2 regions of the Lactobacillus sp. ESL0684 genome follow, and region 2 is predicted to be linked to the other one. Evidence: predicted binding sites of a transcription regulator. Region 2 holds the regulator's gene; the other holds the start of a gene.
What was found. Region 2 encodes Rex, which represses fermentation and respiration genes when NADH is low (regulators of the CRP and FNR family bind a similar motif). Its sites were predicted from a motif close to TTGTGAANTANTTCACAA; they were not measured.

Region 1: OZX56_RS00950 (FAD-binding protein) is a predicted target of Rex. The motif match lies at 6,704-6,721, and genes of this name have one in related genera.

Annotation. Positions count from the first base shown of each region.
Region 1 is NZ_CP113941.1:194,932-207,470, reverse strand. It holds gene OZX56_RS00985 (glycoside hydrolase family 38 C-terminal domain-containing protein) at 1-634, opposite strand, end outside; gene OZX56_RS00980 (PTS fructose transporter subunit IIC) at 708-1,805, opposite strand; gene OZX56_RS00975 (PTS fructose transporter subunit IIB) at 1,809-2,126, opposite strand; gene OZX56_RS00970 (fructose PTS transporter subunit IIA) at 2,132-2,581, opposite strand; gene OZX56_RS00965 (FMN-binding protein) at 2,824-3,027, opposite strand; gene OZX56_RS00960 (FAD-binding protein) at 3,014-4,201, opposite strand; gene OZX56_RS00955 (FAD-binding protein) at 4,295-4,732, opposite strand; gene OZX56_RS00950 (FAD-binding protein) at 4,750-6,585, opposite strand; gene OZX56_RS00945 (TetR/AcrR family transcriptional regulator) at 6,855-7,499, opposite strand; gene OZX56_RS00940 (alcohol dehydrogenase catalytic domain-containing protein) at 7,582-8,622, opposite strand; gene OZX56_RS00935 (FAD-dependent oxidoreductase) at 8,759-10,558, opposite strand; gene OZX56_RS00930 (helix-turn-helix transcriptional regulator) at 10,772-11,641, opposite strand; gene OZX56_RS00925 (FAD-dependent oxidoreductase) at 11,888-12,539, shown strand, end outside.
Region 2 is NZ_CP113941.1:541,715-554,253, reverse strand. It holds gene OZX56_RS02745 (helix-turn-helix transcriptional regulator) at 1-397, shown strand, start outside; gene groL (chaperonin GroEL) at 460-2,088, opposite strand; gene groES (co-chaperone GroES) at 2,107-2,391, opposite strand; gene OZX56_RS02730 (redox-sensing transcriptional repressor Rex) at 2,580-3,224, opposite strand; gene OZX56_RS02725 (LytTR family DNA-binding domain-containing protein) at 3,479-3,934, shown strand; gene OZX56_RS02720 (DUF3021 domain-containing protein) at 3,945-4,355, shown strand; gene OZX56_RS02715 (ABC-F family ATP-binding cassette domain-containing protein) at 4,428-6,335, shown strand; gene tsaD (tRNA (adenosine(37)-N6)-threonylcarbamoyltransferase complex transferase subunit TsaD) at 6,394-7,443, opposite strand; gene tsaB (tRNA (adenosine(37)-N6)-threonylcarbamoyltransferase complex dimerization subunit type 1 TsaB) at 7,477-8,217, opposite strand; gene OZX56_RS02700 (folate family ECF transporter S component) at 8,246-8,764, opposite strand; gene OZX56_RS02695 (acyl-ACP thioesterase domain-containing protein) at 8,821-9,555, opposite strand; gene rsmI (16S rRNA (cytidine(1402)-2'-O)-methyltransferase) at 9,565-10,419, opposite strand; gene yabA (DNA replication initiation control protein YabA) at 10,423-10,764, opposite strand; gene OZX56_RS02680 (DNA polymerase III subunit delta) at 10,786-11,634, opposite strand; gene OZX56_RS02675 (cyclic-di-AMP receptor) at 11,634-11,957, opposite strand; gene tmk (dTMP kinase) at 11,963-12,539, opposite strand, start outside.

The DNA.
Region 1 (12,539 bases), 350 kb from region 2:
ATAAATTATTAGTTGTTGCCTGCTCAGGTATTATTTTAAATGGTTCTCGCTCCATAATCTCTTTCAACTTGGTCTCATCGATTACTCCTCCTACAAAATAGCCAGCTGCCATCCGGTAAACATTGATCTTAGAACCATCTTCACCTTGCCAAATAAACTCTGATTTTTTGACATTATCAGTTGAAAAGCCACGATAAAGGACTGCATCAGTTATACCTAAATCTTGATATATTTGCGGCATACTAGACTCTTGACCAAAGGAGTCTGGCACATACGCTACATTCAGATATCCACCTAATCGCTCACTTTTCTGCATACCAATGAGCAAATTATTTACTATACTTTCTCCTGAAACCAAATATTGGTCAGTTTGGGTATACCATGGACCAATGTTCAACTTATTTGTCTGAACCAGTTTTTTAACTCGATCCATGTCTTGCGGACGCCAATGCAAATAATCAACTATTAAAGAGGCTTGTCCATCTAATAAAAAACATTTGTAATCCTCGTTATTTTCCAGTAAATTAATCACATCTTTTAAGTCTTTTAGTAAATACACTTTCGCCTTAGCAGCAGAAAAGAACCACTCTCTATCCCAATGTGTATGGGGAACAATGTAGACTTGCTTAACCAATTTTTTGCTCCTTATAAAAAGGCTATAGTTTAAAATCTTGATCAACTTCAAAACTATAGTCTTCACTCACTTGTTATTGAATATTCAATTGAATATCATCTTCATTAACATTTTCTTCGCCTGTTGCATCTTTATCAGTAAAATCTGCAATTAGTGGAGCAACTACTGCGATAAATAAAGCACAAACAAGGATTCCAGCAATATAAGCAAAAACATTATCAGCTGTTAAGATTCCTGGTAAGCCGCCAAGTGGTGGTACGTGTGAACCTACACCCAAAAAGGCAGCCGTAGCAGAACCTAAAGCACCACCTATCACATTAACTATAATCAGTTGTGGTGCCTTCATCATAAATGGAATCGCACCTTCCGTAATACCAAAAGTCCCCATAATCAAGTTATTGTGACCCATTTCCAATAATTCAGCCGAAAAACGTTTTTTAGGCCACATAAAACTCATAATTGCGTAGCCCATTGGAATAGCACAAATAGCAATATTGGTATACAGACATGGTTTATATATTCCCTCAATCATAAAGAAGTTTCCTACACCCCATGCTGCCTTGTTAACTGGACCACCAAGATCAACACCAATCATGCCACCCATAATAGCAGCAAGCAAAATTGCATTGGTTTTTTGATTAATCATGTACTTAACCCAAGCAGTTAATCCAGAATTAATCCACGCTAACGGTGGTGTTAAAATTACTCCAACAAACACCGCGACAGCACCCACAGTCAATAATGGCATAACGATTAATTCAATTGCGGAATTCCATTTTTCAGGTACTTTAATCTTTTTACACCAACGTGTTACATATCCTGCAATGAGCCCAGCAGCAATTGCACCTAGAAATCCCAAGTTATTATTGGTCGCTAATTGTCCACCAATGAAGCCAGCCCCAAGCGCTGCTTTATCACCCAGTGCATAAGCAATGTAACCACCTATTACTAGGTTTACTAAACCTATTCCAATCCAACCAACTGAATTAATTTGATACAGCATATGGAAGAAACCTGTGCTTTTAGCAAATTTTGACAAGTCACCATAACCAAAACACATTCCAATCAACTGCGGTATCCCAACAATCAAGGCACCACCTATTACTGTTGGAATCATATACGAGATTCCACTCATAATAGCGCCTTCCCATTCCTTCAAAATTCGTTTCAATTTCTAATCCTCCTTTTTAATTGCTGTAGCACATTTTTTTAAGACAGCCTTTGGTGCCTGAATACACGTATTGATGTCAACCCGAATTACAGGTTTACCCTCAAAGCGTTCCATGCTAGTAATTTTTTGGTCAGAAGCAATTAAGACAAAATCTGCTTTATCTGCTTCTGTCTGGGTGATCGCATTAACTGGTCCCATCATTCCTTGTTGTTCAATCTTTACATTCCAATCAAGCTCTTTACCTGCTTTTTCTAAGGCTTTAGCAGCCATTGGTGTATGTGCTAAGCCTGCTGGACAAGCTGAAACTCCGACTACATTCATAATTTTTATTCTCCAATCTTTTGATTAATAAAATCTGCTATTTTTGTTTTAGAAGTTAATGTCCGCAGTTTTACTTTAAAATCTTCCTCAAGCAAAGCTGTTGATAAATTTGCTAACATCTTTAGGTGAGTATTACCCGCATTTTCTGGCGGAACCATTAAGGCAAAAACATCTGTTACTGGCTTATGATCATATGTTTGCCAATCAAGTGGATTTTTTAATCTGAAATATAAGAAACCAGTTTTTTTAATTACCACAGATTTAGCATGTGGTATTGCAAAACCATCTTCTAGTCCAGTCGAAAATTCCTGCTCTCTTTCTAAAAAACTATTATTCAGTTCCTTAGGATCCATGGTAAATCCCGCATTAACTGCAGCTTCAGCAGCATAAGTTAAAAAAGCAGTAACACTTGCTACATTTACTTCTAAAAAAATATCATCCGCGGAAAAATTCATTAATTATTCACTCCTATTTTTTGAAATCGATTACATTATTAATCATAATACCCGTTAAAGACTTTGTAATTAGGTAATATTTCCAATTAAGTTGGAAAATACATATTTTAAAATATGCTGTAAGTTACCAAGGCTCTATAAGCTAAATCGCTTTTTCATCCTTTAAACTTTATTTACAGATGAACAACAAAAAAGGCCTCAACTATCAATTAAGATAATTGAGACCTTTCTAATCTAAGTTATTATTTTATCTGACTCAAGGCATCTTCAACCGCTTCCTTATATGCAGTAGATGTAACTGTAGCTCCCGAAACAACATCAATATCACTACTATTAGCAGCCAAAACTTCTGTACATAATTGCGAAAAAGCCTTACCACCAATTCCTGGTGTTTCATGACTTTTGACAACTCGTACAGTCTGAATCTTTTTATCAACATAGTGCACCCAAGGTTAACTTGCCGCCAATTCCATGGTCACTTGAACCGAGATATTCATCTTTTTCGAGATGGTAATCTTCTCTCTCATTAACAGCTGGTTCACTAACTGACGCTGACGAAATAATTTCATCAGACTCCTGATTATCCTTGGTAGCAAGTATATGATTAGCAGCAACATAGCCAAAAACTTGACCTGATCCAATTGTACCACCTGCACCAGCATAACCACGTCCTGGTCCACCAAATCCAGTAAAGTTGCCACATACATATAAATTTTTTATTGGTCTACCCGAAACATGCATAATTTGTGCACAGTTATTAATCTTAGGGCCACCACAAGTGCCTAAGGTGTTTGTTGCAACTTCAACAGCATAATATGGGCCGTGGTCAATCGGACCTAAGTTCTTTTCAAATGGCAAACTCATATCGTGCATCCGATTAAACATCTGATTCATGTAGTCTTCACCACGATGAAAGTCAAGATCTGCACCGTCTGCACAATACTTATTCCACTTCACTACCTCGTTCATTAGCCCTTCTTTATCGACACCAATCTTATCAGCTAAGTCTTCAAGTGTATCTGCTTCGACAAAATAAGGTGGTACACCACGTTTATCCATCTTTCCAACAAAAAACGAAGTATTAAAGCCAATGTCATCAACAAATTTACGATCAAAAATCTGCCAAGCAGGTAAGTTAGTTTTCTCATTTTGACCATAAGTTTCAAATGGAGCAAAAGTTAGATATGAAGCATCGTAACTACAAGACTCATTCATGAAACGACGACCTTTTTGGTTAACAATGATTTGTCTTGGGAAGTAACGCTCAAACACTATATTTGCTGGAACACGATCCCTTTTCTGTTCTTCTGCTTTTTCCTTAAAAGTTAATTGTCCCCAACATTCAGACATGTTAATTAGGTCTGCACCTAAAGCCATTGTGATTTGCAACGCTGTCCCATCATTAGTAGACAATGAACAAGCATAAGGAGTTTCACTAGCTAAGAAAGAATTACGCAGATCATCATTCCATTCAAATCCGCCAGCTGCTATTAAGACTGCATTTTTAGCTCGTAATGCTATTTCTTTACCATCACATTCAGCAATCAATCCTAATACTTCTGGTAGTCCAGTTTCATCATAACGATAAACGTATTTAGTTACCTTAGTTGAACATAGAATCTTACCACCACGTTTTTTAAAGGCGTCAATATATGCATCTTCCCATTTAGGGATATCTGGCAGTCCTTTGGCATTTTTCCACGAAATTGTTCGTCAAGCATCCGCACGACCACCATCCCATTCCGCATGGTAATCTCCGAACAATTCAGTGCCACCAGGTGTTGGATAAAGCCCATAATCCTTAAAAATGGTTGCCATGTATTCCATCATCGGATTAGAGTTACCTATATAGGACTCAATAACGTCTTCTCCAATTGGCACTTCACGCTTCTGTTTAGTTAAGTAAGTCATACACTTAGCTTTAGTATCACCATGTTTAACTGAAAACTTGTTTAATGGCAAATACGCTCCGCCACCAGAAAAAACAGTTGCACCACCAGGAAATTCATTTGCATCAATAGCTATTACTTTTAGTCCAGAGTCAGCAAGCTTAATAGCTCCGTGCATAGAAGTTCCTGTACCAACAATCAGCACATCGGCTACATAATCCCACTTTGCCGGCTGATTGTATACATAATTTTGTTCAGTCATTTTTTAATACCTTCAGATTATTTTACCTGTGACACAGCATCTTTAACTGCATCACGTAAAGCATTGCTGGTTGAAGATGCACTGGATACAGCATCGACTTCATAAGTATTAGCTTCCACCATTCGTTTAGGCATTTCTCTTAAAGCTTCAGAACCATGTTCAGTTTCAGATTCCTGTAAAACTTCTACATTTTCAATCGACTTATTAGGACCAACGGTTACTCGAACCACTAATTCATCTCCCATACCAGCTTTACTACGGCCAATATATTGATTAGGTCCTGTAGTAAAAGTAGCTTTCTTTTTATCATCACTAGTTACAACAAAATCACTAGTAGTTTCACTGCTTAACAAGTCTTTAGCATTATCATCTTTGACAACTGCTTTTGTACTAGCGGCATTTTCACCAGCTATTTTACCAAAAATTAAACATTCTGCTAAGTTACCACCACCAGAATATTGGTTAACAAATGGTGCACCTAATTCACCGGCACCATAAAAGTGTGGAATTGGATCGCCATCTGGATCAAGAATTTCAGCATGACTATTACGCCGTGGTCCACCTTGAGTGTTCAGCATTACCTGTCGCAGAGCAACAGCATAGTAAGGTCCATCGTCAAACTTGCGCAAAGTTACAGGATCACGATGATATGCATAATCTTTACCTTCATCACAAAAGAAGTTAAAGTCAGAAATTGTTTCTGTCAATTTATCTGGATCTTTATCAATCTTCTTTGCTAGTTCCGAAATCGAATCAGCCTTAATTGCATACTTCATAAAGTCGATTATTGGTGGTTCTTGTTGATTCTCTCCATATTCTTTAGCTAATTCATCAGCTTTGCTTCGATCAAAAATCATGTACGGATGAACTTGTCCTAGTGGTACTCGATGCATTCCATGATTATCAGTATGACCATGACGATTGACATCATCTTCTTTAAAGTAGCGAGTACCATCATCACCAACCGCGATTATACTACCGTTGCTAACTGGTTGCCAAGTTACACCTTCAGTACCAATACCTCGTTTACCCTTTTCGGTTCGAACAGATAAGCCATGCATGAAACCTAGTGATTCATAGCTACGCATATGCCACAAATCGGCACCTACCTCTAAGGCCATATCGATACCAGCACCTTGATTATATAAAGTACCTACTGGGGCCATATATGGCTCTTGCAGATAGTCCTTAACTTTTTGTTCACTATTTTCAAAACCACCAGTAGTTAAGACCACACCATTGCGAGCTTTAATACTACGCAAAACATGATCTCGCTCAATTTGAGCACCAATAACTGTCTTAGTCTCAGGATCTTGAATCAAATGACGTGCTGGAGAACTATACCAAACATCAATCTTGTCAGATCTCTTATCAACTTCTTTTTTAAGCAATTTCCACAAAGCAGCTTGACCATACTTAGGCTGAACTGTAATCATATCATAAGCAGAAGCACCAGGTAATTCAGGATACTCTTGTAAGAATTTGACAGCCACAGATTTACCATTAAATTGCTTTTTATAACTAAATGGTGGTACTCCCAAATACTTCTCCACATAATCGTACATGTTGACCATTCCATGTACCAAAGTATCAACGACATCATCATCAACGTGAAACGGTGCATTCATTGCCGTTTCATACTGCTTCAAGCCATCAAAATCGTCACCTGAAGCCAAAAATTGTTCAGCTACACGGGTATTACCACCTTCACTACCTTCTGGAGCAGAATCAACTAGTAAAACTTTTGCACCATTATCAGCTGCAAATCTTGCTGCGGTTGCACCCGCGCCACCATAACCTAAAACAACTACATCATAAATTGCATCCCACTGCTTTGGGTAATGTCTTGCCATAAAATAACCTCCTAAAATTGTTACTGTTTCTACAAGCGGCTAGATTAAGCTTAATCTAACTATCTTGCTTTTCTTTATGGTATCACGCTTACACATTATATAAACCGCTTTCTTTATAATGTATAAAATTTCACAATATATTTAAACTATAATTAATTAATTTTAAATCTGTTACTATTTCTATACCAATTTTAAAGGCTTCCTATTCTACAATCATCAAAATGTTACTTTTGTTACAATTAAATTCACTTGTTACTAAATAATTGCAATTAGATAAAATACTGCCAACTCGAATATTCTGGTTTGGCCAATTCCTCAGAAATTGCTTGATTCGTTTTTTGAGGATCAGAAAAGTGATCAAAAGGTCTCACTGTAAATTGATATAAAAGATAAATTAGTTGTTTTTTATTCATAAAACTCGGATCTTCAACCCATGCTTTAATAATTTCATTAGTTCCAGTAGTTAAAAAGTTACATAATACCGTTGCTACTTTTGTAGTATCCCAATCAAATTCTGGTAAACACTCAGTTAACCGGCTTTGCACAACATGACCATTATCTGCATACACCTGTTTATTCATTCGTTGCTCGCTAACAGTATTCAAGGCCTTAATCAAGTGTTTATTATGGTCAACAAAATTAACCAATCCAACCACCTGCTTGAGTGTTGGCTTTTCTTGCAAACTAGTGACTGAATAAAGTATTTTCTGATATCCCTTAATTGATTTCTGGTATAACTGCAGTGTTAGGTCTTCTAAGTCATGATAATGAGCATAAAAAGTTTTACGAGCAATATTAGCTTTATTGGCAATATCAGTTACCTTAATTTTAGCTAGCGGTCTATATTCCAGTAACTCTAAGAAGGCATCCTCAATTACTTTCTTAGTTTTATTAATTCTACGATCTTGCACCATTTTATCCACCATTAAATATTTATATAATAACTAATTATAGAGAAAAATAAAGCAGCTAAAAACTGCTCTATTATAATTGTTTTTAATATAATACAATTGACTTAATAACATCACTGCCCTTATTGGCCATATAAGTAAATGAATCAGGTATTTTATCAAAGCCATGGTATGCCCTAGTGACAATATTTTCTGGGTGAATACGCCCATAACTAATTAAACTAAGTAATTGCTCCAAGTACAGTCTTCCTGCATTAAGGCTAAGCGTGCGATAAGCAACATCTCCTACACTAGGAGATGTCGGAATACTAATTTCTGGCACTGTGAATAATGTTAAATTAGCAATCTTGCCACCATTTCTAGTTAAGTTAAAAGCATCCATAATGACACTGTTATTACCACCAGCAACTAGCACCTTATCAACTTTTTGATTATTATTGGCAGCCAAAACTTGGTCAACAATCGGACCATCGTGATAATCAATGATAACATTAGCACCATATTCACGTGCAACCTGTTTAGTGGCAGGACGTGAACCAACTGCAATAATTTTACCAGCACCATCAATTGCAGCTCCTTCAACACCAATTAATCCAACAGGTCCTATACCAATAACTAGCACAGTTTCACCAAATTTAATATCTAAAAAGTCAATACCTGTTAGGGCAGTCGGTACCATATCAGCCACCATTAGGGCTTGCGTATCAGTAACATTATCTGGAATATGGGCCAACCCAGAATCTGCACGTTCAAATAAAACTTTTTCAGTAAATAAACCATCCAAATTTGGATTAGTTGTCCGTGATGAGTTAGGAGAGTAATTCGCCATGCCGGCTTGACTAGTCAAGTCTCCATAGTTAGGACTGAAGTCATGAACAACCACACGATCTCCCGATTTAAAGTCATGAACCTGGCTGCCAACTTTATCAACGATACCAATAGCTTCATGCCCAATAACATGGCCTTTCATGCTTGGCATAATTCCACTTTCAACTAAATGAATATCTGAAGTACAGAATGCAACGCCAGTAATTTTGATAATTGCATCAGTTTCCCTAACTAATTTGGGTTCAGCTAGTTCTATCCAGTCTACCTTACCCTTATCTATCATACCAAAGCCTCTCATCAGTAACTTCTCCTTTAACTTTTAGATTTATTGCACTTTTATTTAAATATTATAACAGTTCTAATCCATTTTAAAACAAACTAAAACTGCTCCAATATTTTCACTATTAGCGCAGTTTTAATTTTAAAATCTAAATTTATTTATCAGCTTTATTCAGCGCGTCTTTCACCGCATCCTTTAAGCCGCGACTAGTGCTAGACGCTCCAGAAACAGCATCAACATCAACTGTGTTCTCTTTAACCATTGCAGCTGGCAGCTCTTTAACAGCCTTCAAGCCGTAATCGTCAGATTCAGCTTGCTTTAAAACTTCTACTTGTTCGATATCCTTGCCATTAGGTGTAGTTACTCTGACAACTAGCTCGTCACCCATGCCTTGCTTAGACTTACCAATATATTGATTTGCCCCAGTAGCATATTGTTCTTCTTTAAGATCAGAGGTTAAATCCGCACTAGCAGACGTAGCAGGTTTTTCACTGACAATCGCTGCCTTAGTTTCAGCTGCCATTTCACCAGCAATTTTACCAAAAATCAAACATTCAGCTAAATTACCACCGCCTTGGTACTGATTAGCACAAATTCCGCCAAGTTCACCAGCAGAATACAAATGAGGAATCGGTTTACCTTTAGTGTCCAAAACTTCAGCTTTAGGATTACGTCTTGGTCCACCTTGCGTGTTCAAAACAGTTTGTGCCAACCGGACAGCATACACATTCTCCCCAGCGAATTGACGTAAAGTCTTCGGATCACGGTGATATTCTGCATCATTTTGGGTTTCAGCTGCCTGATTAAAGCGACTTAAAGTAGTTTCAAGAACTGCTGAATCTACACCAATCTTAGTTGCTAAATCTGAAATTGAATCTGCTTTAACTACATTTTCAGTAAATGGCTTGTATTGTCCAATAATCTCATCAGCCATCAATTCTTGATATTTAGTTTCATCAAAAATCAAGTATGGGTGCTCTTGATTTAGTGGAACTTTCCATTGACCATGGTTCTTAATATGACCGTGGCGATTTTCTTCAGCTTCATTGAAGTATCTAGTACCGTCATCACCAACTACAAATGAACTACCGTGTGCAACAGCCTGGTTCTGCTCGCCAATCATCAAGCGGCCCCGCTGTCCATCTGCAACATAAAATGACATTCCGTGCAATAAGCCTAATGATTCAAAGTTAGCCATATGCCAAAAATCAGCACCAACTTCTTGGGCCATTGTAACCCCAGCACCTTGATTATAAAGGGTGCCTAATGGCGCTAACTTTTTAGCTCCTAAAAAGTCTTCTACCATTTCCTGATTATTTTCAAAACCACCAGTTGCCATAACCACACCATTCTTGGCCTTGATATTAAGCAAATTATGATCTCGTTCAATTACGACACCCAAAATAGCTTTAGTTTCAGGATCTTGGATTAATTCACGCGCTGGCGTGTTATAAAATACGTCAATTTGATCTTGGCGCTTAACCACTTGATCCTTTAGGTTTTGCCACAAAGCTGCATCAAATAAGCCTTGGTGCACTGTAGTAAAATCGTAGTCCTCTGAACCAGCATATTCTGGATATTCTTGATAGGCACTCTTCATTTGCGGTAAATATTCTTTAACACTACATGGCTCAACATCTAAGTATTTTTCAATATATTGCGGCATCTCAACCATGCCGTTGACCATAGTATCTATCATATCTTCATCAAGATTCATTGGTGCCGTTAAATTCTGATAATATTGCTTTGACTTAGCAAAATCCGTTCCAGTTCCAATTAATTGAGCTGAATAACGAGTATTACCACCTTCGTGTCCTTCAGGAGCTGAGTCAACCAACATTACCTTTGCACCTTTATCAGCTGCAAAGCGTGCTGCTGTCGCACCTGCACCACCAAAGCCTAAAACAATTACATCATAACTGGCTGCCCAGTTAATATCTTTAGTATAATTCATTATTTTTCTCCGCTAAAAACTACTTTAAATTAACAAGTTAATTTTATCACTTTTAATAAAATATGAAAGTGCTTTTTAAAAAACGCTACCATTAATTAAAAGCTTGTTTCAATAAATATTACTACACTCTTTACTCATATATTTATTAAAGATTATATTGCCTATCTTATATTTGAATTATCAGTGTATTTCATTATTAAAAATGTCATACTCTTATTTATTCTTAGAAAAAAAGCTTCTATATTGACTTGGATTAATTTTTGTACGCTTTTTAAAATTTCTGCTAAAAGAAGTTGTGCTTTTGTATCCAAGCTCTTCACTAATATCATGAATGGATTTATTAGTAAGCGACAACAATTTTTTCCCCATTTCAATTTTTGTTTCGCCTAACTTATCAGAGAAACTTTGTGAAAAAATCTCTCTAAACATTTTTGAAAAGTAATTTGGCTGATAATTAAAATGCTTTGCAATAGTTACTAAATTGACTGTTTTAATATGCATTACCATATATTTCAAAATTGCACCACCTTTCATTTCTTTTGACGTATAACGAATATTTTTGGTTCGGGGAAAATGAGAATCCGAAGCAGAATTGCTTTTTGTCCGAACACGTAATAGTTCTGTAAGTAAAGCAATTACTAAAATTTGTATTTCATAGTGAAGATAACGATCTACACTATTACTCTGCTCTAAAGTTGCTATTTGGTCACAATAACCGTGACAATACTGCAAATGCCGAAAGATAAGAAAAGTGCTGCCTTCATTATCATGCTGCAAAAAATCAGAAATCAGTGAGTTATCACCAGCAATAAAAATCGGTCTGGCCATTAGTAAATCAATTTCTTCAAAAAAAGTTCTAATTACTACTTCAATCTGTCTATCGGGAGAAGCCAAAGAAATAGATTTAAAGGAAGACAGTAAAATAAGGTCCCCTGTATGTAATACAATTGCTTTTTCATCGACATTTAAAATACAACCAGTCAAGCATTCAATTATGTAAATTTTACTGGCATTTTTATGTTTTGTTTGTTCTAATCTAAGCGGCAAAGTAATCAGCATTTTAGTTTTAAAAATTTTCATCATAGTTATCATTATCACATGGAAACAATGATAAGTAGCAACAATGTTTAACTATTTTATTGATAATTATTAACCTTTAAACTTATAAAAAGAACTTCGGGATGAGTAATTTTCTCGTTTTAGCACCATCTGTATTATCTCTTAATCAAAAAATGACAGCGATTAATTAAAGCATTATCATAATTAAGATTTAAATCACAAACTTTAATCATGATTATGGAAATTGTTGATAACTTTAGGAGAACATAAATGGAAAAAATAATGAATACTGATGTTTTAGTTGCAGGCGCGGGTGGTACTGGTTTAGCTGCTGCTTATGCTGCAGCACAACAAGGAGCAAATGTAATTATCATAGAAAAACAAGATAAAATTGGTGGTAACACTAAAATCTCAAGTGGCTTTTTTGCAATCGACTCACAAGAACAAAGAGATGCTGGATTAAAATTAACAACTAAAGAAGCTATTGCTCAACTAGCTGAATACAACCATTTCTTATCAAATGGTACTTTACTTGCCAAAATCGTAAATACTTCTGCTGACACTTTGGCTTGGATTGAAAAAATGGGTATGGAAATTAAATTAAATCCAACTTCAAAGACAACTCAATTCGCTCATCGCAATGATAATTATCGTGGTGGATCTTATCATATGTATCAAAACAAAGAAAAAAGTTATCAAAAGATTGAAGAAACTTTGAAAAACATTGGAGTTAAATTTGTTTTCAATACATCAATGAAAGATTTGCTGCTAGAAAATAATCAGATTACAGGAATTAAGGCAGAAAAAGACAGTCAAGAGCTCATTATAAAGGCAAAGTCAGTAGTTGTTGCTACAGGCGGTTACGGTGGCGATTTTAATAAAGTATCTAAAACAATGCATACGAATAAATTAAGAAAGCTTG
Region 2 (12,539 bases):
ACTGACAATATTCGACATCGCCTTATTAAATATGATTGCTTATGCTTTCGACAACAAAACTAATATTCAAATTATTACTACAATATTAAACGAAATAGATAATCACTATCCATTTCTTAAGAGCTTAAAATGTAATACATTAATCAACTTAGCTAATATCCATTTAGATAACCACGATATTTTTCTCGCAAAAAAGACACTAACTTTAGCTGCCAAACTTGCAAAAGAGAATAATCAATTTGAAAAGTTGCTATTATGCAAAACTGAACTTGCTTTTTGTGATAAAAATCTGCAACAAACAGATTATTATATCAATTTATTAAACGAAATCGGAGCTAGCGATATTGCTACAGTATTAAAACAACAAATTAAGCAACTTTCCTATTTATTCAATTAATTTTATTACACACAAAAAGAACCACTCAATCGAGTGGCTCTTTTAAAATATTAACTATTTAATTACATCATCCCTGGGGCACCAGCAGCTGCAGCATTTGGATCGGCAGCAGGCTTGTCTTCAGGAATATCAGCTACAACAGCTTCAGTAGTCAGCAATAATGCAGCAATTGAAGCAGCATTTTGCAAAGCAGTCCGAGTAACCTTAGTTGGGTCGATAATTCCAGCTTCAACCATGTTTTCCCATGCGCCATCAGCTGCGTTATAGCCAATTTCATTATCCTGTTCTTCAAGCTTGTTCAAGATAACTGAACCATCTTCACCAGCATTTTCAGCAATTTGACGAACTGGAGCAGTTAAAGCAGTCAAAACGATGTTGATACCAGTTTGTTCATCTGGAGTATCACCCTTAAGATCCTTAACGGCACCCTTAACATCAACTAAAGCAGTACCACCACCGGCAACGTAACCTTCGTCAACCGCAGCACGAGTTGAGTTCAAGGCATCTTCGATCCGGTAACGACGTTCCTTTAATTCAGTTTCAGTAGCAGCACCTACGTGGATAACCGCTACACCACCAGTTAATTTAGCAAGACGTTCTTGCAACTTCTTCTTATCAAAGTCTGAAGTTGATTCTTCGATTTGCTTTCTAATTGAATCTTCACGATCCTTGATTGCATCAGCAGCTCCGCTACCATCAACGATCGTAGTTGAGTCCTTAGTTACAGTAATCCGGCGAGCTTGACCTAATTGCTCAATCTTAGTGTCCTTAAGGTCAAGACCAAGATCATCGGTAATCACTGTACCACCAGTCAAAGCAGCAATATCTTGCAATTGTTCTTTACGTTGGTCACCAAAGCCAGGAGCCTTAACAGCTACCACGTTGAAAGTTCCACGAACCTTGTTCAAAACTAAGGTTGGTAATGCTTCACCAGAAACATCATCAGCAATAATCAATAATGACTTACCTTGTTGTACAATTTCTTGTAACAATGGCAAAATATCTTGAATATTAGAAATATTCTTATCAGTGATTAAGACGTAAGGATTATCCAAATCTGCTTCCATCTTATCGTTGTCAGTTACCATGTATTGTGATAAGTAACCGTGATCAAATTGCATACCTTCAACTACTGACAATTCAGTTTCAATTCCACGTGAATCTTCGATAGTAATAACACCGTCATTGCCAACTTTTTCCATTGCTTCAGCGATTAAATCACCAACTTCTGTAGAAGCTGAAGATACAGAAGCAACTTGCGCGATTTGATCTTTAGAAGAAACATCGTGACTTAACTTGTGTAATTCATCAACTACAGCACTAGTAGCTTTTTCAATACCGCGACGAACACCAACCGGGTTGGCACCAGCAGTTACGTTCTTCATCCCTTCACGTACAATTGCTTGAGTTAAGACAACAGCAGTAGTAGTACCATCACCAGCAATGTCATTAGTCTTTTGTGCAGCTTCAGCAACTAACTTAGCACCCATGTTTTCATAGTGATCTTTTAATTCGATTGACTTAGCAATTGTTACACCATCATTAGTAATATCAGGGTTGCCGTATGATTGCTCTAAAACAACATTTCTACCCTTAGGACCAATGGTAGTCTTAACAGTGTCAGCTAACTTATCAACACCCTTTAATAAGGAACGTCTTGCTTTTTCTGAGAATTTAATATCTTTTGCCATTCTTAATTCACTCCTTAACTATTCAACAATTGCCAAAATATCTTTTTCATGAAGAACTAAATATTTTTCGCCTTCATATTTGACATCAGTACCTGAATACTTGTCGTAAAGAACAACGTCACCCTTTTTAACGGTCATTGGAATCTTATCGCCATTATCTGCAAAGTTACCTTGGCCGATAGCAACAACTTCACCTTCAGTTGGTTTTTCCTTAGCGTTGGAAGCTAGGACGATACCGCCAACAGTCTTTTCTTCTTCTTCTTTAACTTTTACGATCACGCGATCACCGATTGGTTGTAACACGTTTGTCCCTCCTATAATCAAAATTTTAACTTTTTAATAATTATTAGCACTCTTATTACCCAAGTGCCAACCTACAAATATGATAATAACCCCTTTTGAAATAGAATGCAAGTAAAAATTAGCACTTTTTTGGTTAAAGTGCTAATTTCTGCTTTTATCATGAAATCTTGCCATGGCAAATACCCAAATTACTTATCTTCATCAGCCTTATCAGCATCCAAGAAATAAATCAGCGTCTGCAATTCTGTTGCCAAATCAACATTTTGAATGCGCACGCCACTTGGTGCCGAAAGTCTGATTGGAGTGAAATTCATAATTCCTTTGATTCCAGACTCGATCATTTCATCAGCCGTCTTTTGCGCGGTATTAGCTGGCACAGTTAAGATAGCGATCGAAATTTGTTGATCACTGAGTTGTTTAGTTAGCTCACTCATCCCATAAACCGGTACACCACTCAGTATCTTACCGGTGATTTTTTCATTGATATCAAAGGCACAAGAAATCCGAATATTATTGCTACGCTTAAAGTTGTAGTTGAGCAGCGCATGACCCAAATTACCAACACCAACCAATGCCACATTAGTTAAGGTGTCTTGGTTCAAAATTTTCTTAAAAAAGGTCAGCAAACTTTTGACGTCATAACCATAACCTCGCTTACCCAATGCGCCGAAATAAGAAAAGTCGCGCCGAATTGAAGCACTATCAACTTGAACAGCTTCAGATAATTCAGTTGAAGATACTTTCTCCTTACCGCTATCATTCAAAATAATTAAGTACCGATAATAAAGCGGTAACCGCTTGGCCGTTGCCGTTGGAATTTTAATTGTTTCCATTTATTTAAAAAGCCTCCCAGATTTTATTTGTGAACTAAATATTAATTATCCTTATTGTACCCGTGAAGCTTAGCTATTTGCAAATATTTTTTTCACAATCTACGGATAACTTTGCAAATTTTCTGGCGATTTTCGACACCGCTTAACCTGCTAAGCTTACTTTTTGCCTGCTTCAGCTAACCACTTGTCTCAATCTTACAGACAAACTGGCCAGCAATCAGTACAATTGGCATATAAGTTAAGGAGGTGAGAACGTGAAGTTAATTTTTGAAACTAATCCAGAAATTGATCCACAAGAGCCAACAATTATCATTCAAGCGGCAAAACAAACTGATAAAGCAGCAGCTATTATGGCGGCTCTTGAACATTTTCAAGCAGAAAAAAGTGACATCATTCCTGTCAAAACTTCGCAACAGCTTAACATGGTCAAAACTAAATCGATCATTTTAGTGGATCTTGTCGATAATCTGTTAGTAATTTATACAGTTGATGGCATTCTTAAAACTAAAGAAACTCTAGTCAGTTTTCATCAAAAGCTAACGCCTAAACACTTCTTGCAAGTTTCAAGACATGCCATCATTAATGTTGATTACTTATTAGCCTTAGAAGACAGTTTTTCTGGTAACCTGACAGCAAAACTGGCTCATCAGCTTACGACTAGCGTTAGTCGCAAGTACGTAAAGGATTTAATGCATTTTTTAGGCATTTAGGAGATTAAAAATGAAACAAAAAATTATCAATATTCTTGTCAACGGTACTACTGGGATTGGCTTTGGCTCTTTTTCATACTTGTTGATTCTACTATTTAAGATACAGTCTGCATTTCCAACAGCCAAAAATATTATCAGTATTTGGATTATGAGTTTTCTAATTGGACTTTTAACCCACCTCTTTAGTCAAGGGATTACCATTAAGACATTGCTGATCCACTTTAGTGCTACCTTTGCGCTAGTAGTTGCCATGATCGCCTATAATGGCTGGATCACCAGTCCTACTAATATTTTAACCTTTGGTGGAGCCTTTTTTGCTATTTATCTGTTAATCTGGGCAATTGTGATTTTCTTTGAGCGATTATCAATTAACAAAATCAACCGTAAGCTAGCCGAAAAGCAGCGAACTACTAATAATTAACCATGACTTTTTACCTTTAAGACTATCCAATAAAATCCGGCTTTATGCTAAAATAGTTTTTAGGTGAAATAAATGATAATTGCACAAGGACATGATATCGAAAAACAATTCGGTGCTAATATACTATTTAAAAATGTGAATTTTTCTATTGCTGATAATGCCAGAATTGGCTTAGTCGGCTCAAACGGAGTTGGCAAAACCACTCTGCTGAAAATTATGACTGGACAAGAAAGTTCAACTCATGGCGAATTCACTATCAATAAAAATGTCGACGTTGGCTATATTGCACAGGAAAACGGTCTAAACGAAGAAAAAACAATTTGGAACGAAATGCTAGGCGTTTTTGAGAGCTTAATTAAACTCAACTCTAAAATCCAATCTATGCAAGAACAAATTGCTCAACATCCAGAAAATAAAGACTTATTAATGCAATACGATCAATTACAATTTGACTTCGAACAGCGTGGTGGCTACACATACCAAGCTGACATCAAGAGCATTCTCAATGGTTTTAATTTTCCACAACCAACTTGGTCTAAGCAAATTGCGAGCCTTTCTGGTGGTGAAAAAACTCGTTTGGCTTTCGTTAAGCTGTTGTTGCGCAAACCTCCGCTATTACTGCTAGACGAACCGACTAACTATTTAGATATTGATACCTTGGATTGGCTTGAAAACTATCTTAAAGGATATTCTGGAGCAATTCTAACGGTTTCGCATGACCAATACTTTTTGGATCATTTAGCTAATCAAATTTTCGAATTACGCTTTGGTAAATTAACTACTTTTAAAGGTAACTACTCTGATTATTTAGCACAGCGTCAATTACGTGATCAGCAGCAAGAGCAGGCCTATGAAAAACAGCAAGAGCAAATTAAAAAGGATGAAGAATTCATCCAAAAAAATATTGTTCGGGCAACTACTACCAAACGAGCCCAAAGCCGGCGTAAACAGTTAGCCAAAATTGATCGCATCAATCCTCCTAAGCATCAAAGTAAGGTGCGGATTAACTTTCAGAGTGAACGACCATCTGGTAAAGAAGTACTAATCTTAAATAACTTAACCATTGGCTACCCAACTAAAACCATGGTTAAAAACATTTCATTGCAAGTAAACAAGGGAGATCGCGTAGCTGTCATTGGACAAAACGGGATTGGTAAATCCACTCTCTTAAAAACCGTAATGCACGACTTAAAGCCCAAGGTTGGATCCATTAAATACGGTTCCTCACTTGACATTGGTTATTACGATCAGGAATTGCAGCAGCTCGATTCCAGCAAGACCGTTCTCGATACCATTTGGGATCGCCACAAAACAATGCCTGAACGCGATGTACGTTCTGTTTTAGCCAGTTTCTTATTTACTGCACAAGATATTGACAAAACCGTTGGTCAACTTTCTGGCGGTCAAAAAGCACGATTAACGCTGACAGTCTTATCGCTTGAACATAACAATTTTTTGTTAATGGACGAGCCTACCAACCACTTGGACATTGAAGCTAAAGAAGTCCTTGAGCAAGCCTTGCAAAAATTTGATGGCACTCTGCTGTTTGTCTCACATGACCGCTATTTTATTAATCAATTAGCTAATAAAATTGTTGCAGTTAAAGACGGAGGTGCCAAAATTTATGAAGGCGATTACTCCTATTATTTAAATGAAAAAGCTAAAGAGCAACTGGCCAGTCAGCAAATTCAGAATGAACAAGAGCAACCTGTTGACACTAGTAAACTTAACTATCAACAACAAAAGCAGCGTGATTCACAAAAACGTAAGTTAGAACGCCAAGTTGAGCAGGCTGAAGCAAAAATCGAAGAGTTAGAACAACAACAAACTGCTGTTCAAACAGAAATGGCTGATCCAGAGATTGCTACTGACTTCGGTAAATTAGGACCACTACAAGAAAAATTATCGGCCGTGCAAACAGAACTCGATCAAGCAAATCAACTTTGGGAAACCGCATTAACTGAACTAGATGAATTTTAAAAAAGGACTAAGAAGTAGATCTAATAGATCAAAAATTCTTAGTCCTTTTGTTTGATAATCAATTTAGCATGCTGTCAGCATATGGCAATTCTAATGATGGATCAGCATTCAGCGTCAAATCCGCAAACTTACCTTCATTGTATAAATTATAAGCTGCTGCGCCAATCATTGCCGCATTATCACCACATAATTTAAGTGCTGGTAGAATTACTTTCGGTTGCATAGAATCAGGTAACTTAGTAATTTCCGTCTGCATCTGCTCACGCAAGCCAAGATTAGCTGCTACTCCGCCACCCAAAATAAAAGTTTTAGGTTGATATTGTTTGATTGCCCTAATTGTTTTGGTGACTAAAACGTCAACGACAGCAGCCTGAAAACTAGCTGCTAAATCATATTTATTAAGTTCTTGATGAATTTGGTCAGCATGATGACAGGTATTAATAAAGGCACTCTTTAATCCAGAAAAAGAAAAGTCATAACTATTATCATCAATCATCGCCCGTGGAAAGTTGAACGTATCTTGACCTTGGTGTGCCCACTCGTCAATCGTTTTTCCCGCTGGATATTGTACCCCTAAAACACGACCAATTTTGTCATAAGCTTCTCCCGCCGCGTCATCTCTGGTATCACCAACAATTTCAAAATGAGTAGGATCTTTTAACAGGACAATTTCGGTATGACCACCAGAAACTTGTAAAGCCAAAGCAGGATACTCAATTTCCGTTTCTAGTTGAGCTGCCATAATGTGACCCATAATGTGGTCAACTCCAATTAGTGGAATACCAGTAGCCATCGACGCAGCTTTAGCCGCACTAACCCCAATTAATAAAGCTCCTACCAGTCCTGGACCATAGGTAACCGCAATTGCATCAATATCCTGCCAAGTTGCATTAGCCTTAGCCAATGCCTCTTTGGTAATTTGACTAATCACTTCAATATGATGCCTGCTGGCAACTTCGGGGACCACTCCGCCAAACCGTTGGTGACTTTTAATCTGTGTAGCTACAATTAGGCTTTCTACTTCACGCCCATTTTTAACGACTGAAGTGGAAGTTTCATCACATGAACTTTCATAAGCCAAAATTCGAACATCTTTTTTGCTCTTCAAAATAAAATCTCCTCTGTCACAACGAATTAGTGACTATACTTCTTCCACATAATCACTATCAGGTGCAAAAGGCTGACCGGTCTTTTGATGCCAATCAACTTCAGCTTGTGTACGCCGTAAATAATTTGGTAACAATAGATCTGGATCAACTGGCTGCACGGATTCAGCTAATCTTCCGATTAGACCGGCATGAATCAAGTTTTGTTGTTCAGTACCGTAACTAATTGGCAGAGGCAATTGTGTTAACGCTGATGCTTGTTTATCAAAGCCGGTACCTAAGAATTCGATTTTACCAAAAGAATTAGTATTAGCAATTTGTTTAACCGCCTCAAGCAAAGTGGTGATATGATAATGGCCATCGGCAAGCACATTAGTTAGTTGACCATCACGTTTGATATATGCTCCAGCAAAGTAATTGTCATTACGTGCATCAATTCCAGCAACAATTAACGTGTTTTCTGCAGTTGAACTAGCTGCTAAGGCTTCAAGCGTTGAAATACCAACTAATTCCTTATTTAAAATACTGGCAAACATCTTCATGGTAGTTACCCCAATCCGCAAACCAGTATATGAACCAGGACCATTAGCAACTGCAAAACGATCAATATCTGTTAACGCTAAATTATTACTAGTTAAAATCTCATCAATCAATGGATCAAGGTGTTCACTATGATTCCGTTCATCAGGTTCACCTTTTTCCACCAGTACTTTTTGTCCATCATTGAGCGCTACACTCAGATAATTAGTTGCAGTTGACACACTTAAAATTTTCATTTCAGATTACTATTCCCTTTTTAAAAATCTACCTTTTTATTTTAACACGAGAAATGGTCTGTAAAACAAAGAAGCTAACAAACATTTGTAACCAAGGTACAATTATTTCCTTAGGAATGCGTTGAACTAGTGCAGCCTGATAATCCAGTCCATATAAAATATGCAACCACAATGTATTCAAGCCAATATTAATAATCAAAGTAACCATAAGCGTTGCTAGCACAATCCGCCAAACTTTAACGGGTTTTTGATAAAAAAAGCAACCATAAATCATTGGCTCAAGCATTGCACTGATAGTGAAACCAACAAAGAACCCACCTTGGTTACCAAAGATAGCTGACGAAATTAAGTCACCGATGCCACCACCAACTGCTCCCCAAGCCGGACCAAACAAATATCCCAATAGAACACTACCAATAAATTTTAAGCCAACGTGTACCGCAGATGTCCCAAAACTAAATCGTCCCAGTATAATTTGCATCGCCACAATTATGCCAAGCAGAACTAACTCATTTAAATCAAGTTTGAGTAATTTTTTTGAAGACATAGCTGCCACTTCCTTTCATTAAAAAAGCATGACTGCGTCATGCCTTTTTAATTATATTATACTTGCCGCCAAGTTAGCTCACATATTGCTCTAGCAGCCTCATTATCCTTAACGCAATGATAAGTTTTACATTCGTTTGCTGCACAATCCGTGCTAAGAGCAACTTGCGGTTCTTGTCCGTAACTAACTTCTTGGTTAAACTTAATATCAATTTTTTGGACTACATGTGTTCTTAGAAAATCACGATCTAAAGTATCAATAAACCAGCTAAAGTAGTGCCCATTAGTCATGTGATGATTAGTATCTAAATCATCATAACGCACACGATATTGTCTTTGAAGTTGATACTCACTTTGAGCACGCAAGCGAGGAAATTTGGGAACCTTTTTTAATAACGGAATTCCTAATTCAGTCATCATCTTTTGATCCGTTGGAACCATTTTACGTTTTTGCAAATCAAACAAAACCCATTCACTCTTAGCTTTAATCAGCTGATTACCAGCTTGATCGGTAAACGTAAAATCACGATATTCTAAAAAGCGATTATATCCTGTTGCCTGAGTACTAACTGTAACTAAATCATTGGGTTTAGGCAAAGTATTAACTTCAATCTGATATTGCGTTACTACCCAGCCTAATCCCCTTTTGGTTAATGCATCGGTACTAGCGCTGCCACTGACTAATTGATGTTCAGAAACACTCATCATTAAATCAATCATGGCAGGTAATTTTAAACGTTCATTTTCATCACATTCATAAAATTCAATGCGTCTTTGTTCACTATACTCCATTAGCTTCCTCTACTTATGATTATACTGATCATACAACATATTCTTAGAAACGTGCTGCTGCTGAGCTACTGCCTTAATTGCTGACTTTTTAGTCTCACCCGCAGCTACTTGCTGATCGACTAATTTAATTAACTCCAACCAAGTTAATTGCTGTGGTTGCTCCGTATTTGGTGAAACCAAAATCACAAACTCGCCACGCGGTGGCGTTTGTGTAAAATAGTCCGTCAATTCTGCAACAGTCCCACGAATAAATTCTTCATGAATTTTAGTTAATTCACGTGCCACTACAATTTTACGACTAGCTGGCAAGACTGACGCCATATTGGTAAGAGTCTTAAGCAATCGATGCGGTGCTTCATAAAAAATTGAAGTTGCCCGTGCTTCATTCATCTGCTTAAAAAACACCTGTTGTTCACTAGTTTTGCGCGGCAAAAAACCATAATAAGTAAATGGTTGCGCATCAAACCCAGATGCAATCAAAGCTGTTGTAAACGCTGACGCACCAGGTAATGGCACAACTGGAATATCGTTTTTTAAACATTCCTGTACCAAAATAAAACCAGGATCAGAAATCACCGGCATCCCCGCATCACTAATTTCGGCAATCACTGCACCATCTTTCATTAATTTAACTAGCTCTGGAGCCCGCTGCTTAGAATTATATTTATGAAATGACAGCATGTGATTATGAACGCCAATTTTCTGTAATAAAATCCCACTGGTTCTAGTATCCTCAGCTGCAATATAATCAGCTTGAGTTAAAATTTTTTTGGCACGAATAGTGATATCTTCTAGGTTTCCAATCGGAGTTGGCACCAAGTAAAGCTTTCCTGTTTCTTGCGCATAACTACTTTGCTGCTGCATTATCTAACCTTTGTGTACTTTCTTTTTTTCACCAAAATTATCAAGAATATCCAAGCAAAACATGCAATCTGAACTAGGATCACGATGTGAACCATAATACATATTACAAATATGATAGCCAGAATTATAAATTTGCCGTAAAGACTCTAGTCCACTCTGAGTTTTAATCGTTCCATTATGGGCATTCGTCATCTTGTCTAGCTTCTCGCGTAGAAGTTGATTTTCTACCTTTAATTCCGTATTTTCTTTAAGTGTATCTAAAATATCATTTTCTAAGCTCGCAATTGTCTTAGTCATATTAACCATTGAGTCATGCAGCTGTTGCAATTTTGAATAAGAATCCACCTGTAAAAACACCTACCGTTTCTACTGCAAAGCAAGATAAGTCAAAAGATTACGAAAACTGACGTTACTATGTTGCATGCGATCAATTTTCAATAAGTTCTTTAATATTTTTGCTCCAGCTTGCTGTTTATGTGTTAAATCTTGTTGTGCCAACAATTTTAACATATTAATAATATAATTTTGTGTTATTTTTTTCTTAGCTAATTCACCCAATTTATGTGCACTAACAACGGCTAAGGCATTTTTTTCACTTAATTCTTGATAAAAATACTTAATTGACTGATCTAGCGCTTGAGTATCTCCTAGTTCAGCCAAGTCTGCTGAACTGAAACCAGCCTGCATTAAGAACTTAGTCCTACTATCTGCAAGTACTTCACCAGCAAAATTAATAATCTGCGTCCGTGAACGAACGGTCGGCAAAATCTTATCAGCATTATTAGTGATTAAAATGGTAACAACTGGTGCAACTGGCTCCTCAAGCAAGTTCAGCAAAGCATTACTGGAAGGTAGCGTTAACTTCTGGGCTTCTTTAATGAAAAAAAAGCGGCAATCACTCTGCACTGGACTTTTAGCAAGTTCGGACTTTAATACGCGCACCTGATCAATCCCAATCGTCTGTTTATCGCCTCTGGTAATCTCCAAAACATCGGGATGATTACCTGAGATAATCTGCTGACAAATTCGACAAGTCCCATCAGGCCGATCTGCACCAGTACAATTATATAAACAGGCTAACCAATATGCAGTATTTAGCGCTTCTTGCACATCCGTTGCAACGAACAAATAACTCTGTGCCAATTGCTTTTGCTCGAATGCCCGTTTTAAAAAAGCCGCCTGTTTAGCATTTTTCTTGGTAATTTCAATCGTCATTAAAATTGTTTAAACTCTTCAACTGGTAAAACAAAGCAGGTTGCTCCACCAACAGTAAATTTAACGGGTTGATTGCTAACTTCAAAACCAGCCATAGTCATGTTAGGATTCATATATTCCTCACGCGCCTGAGATTCATCCTTAATAACCTGCAGGACTCTTTTAACATGATCATCGTCTGTTCCAATTAAAAAAGTAGTGTTTCCTTGGCTCAAAAAGCCACCCGTTGTAGCCAACTTGGTTGCTTGAATGTTTTCTTTGACAAAGGTTTGTTGCAGCCGATTGGCATCTTCTTTTTGTACAATTGCAATTATTAATTTCATTAAAATCAGTCCTTTAGCAACTCTTTTGGTAAACGTTTTATGATAAGTTTAACACAGTCGTCTACCACATCTGTAAGCAAACGATTAGCATCAATTACTTGAATTCGTTCCGGATACTGCTTAATAACCGTTTGGTAACCTGCATAAACCTTTTGATGAAAAAGTAACTTTTCTTGTTCCAAGCGATCTTCTTGACCTGAGCGTTGTTTAGCAATCCGTGCCAATCCGATTTCAGGCTTAACATCTAAAAAGATCGTTAAATCAGGGGCAATCCCTTTAGTCGCAAAATCATTAATTTGTTTGACTTGCTTAATCCCCAAATCACGTCCAACTCCTTGATACGCTAGCGAACTGTCAACAAACCGATCCGAAAAAACAATTTTGCCTTCTAAAAGAGCTGGAATCACCGTCTCCTTCATATGCTGACTCCTAGCCGCTGCATAAAGCAAAGCCTCTGTTTCAGCACTCATTGCGTCGTTAGCCGGATCCAAAATCAACTGACGAATTTGTTCCGCAATCTTCGAACCTCCTGGTTCACGAGTCACAAGATATGGTACTTTTAAAAATGGTGCGATTTGCGTA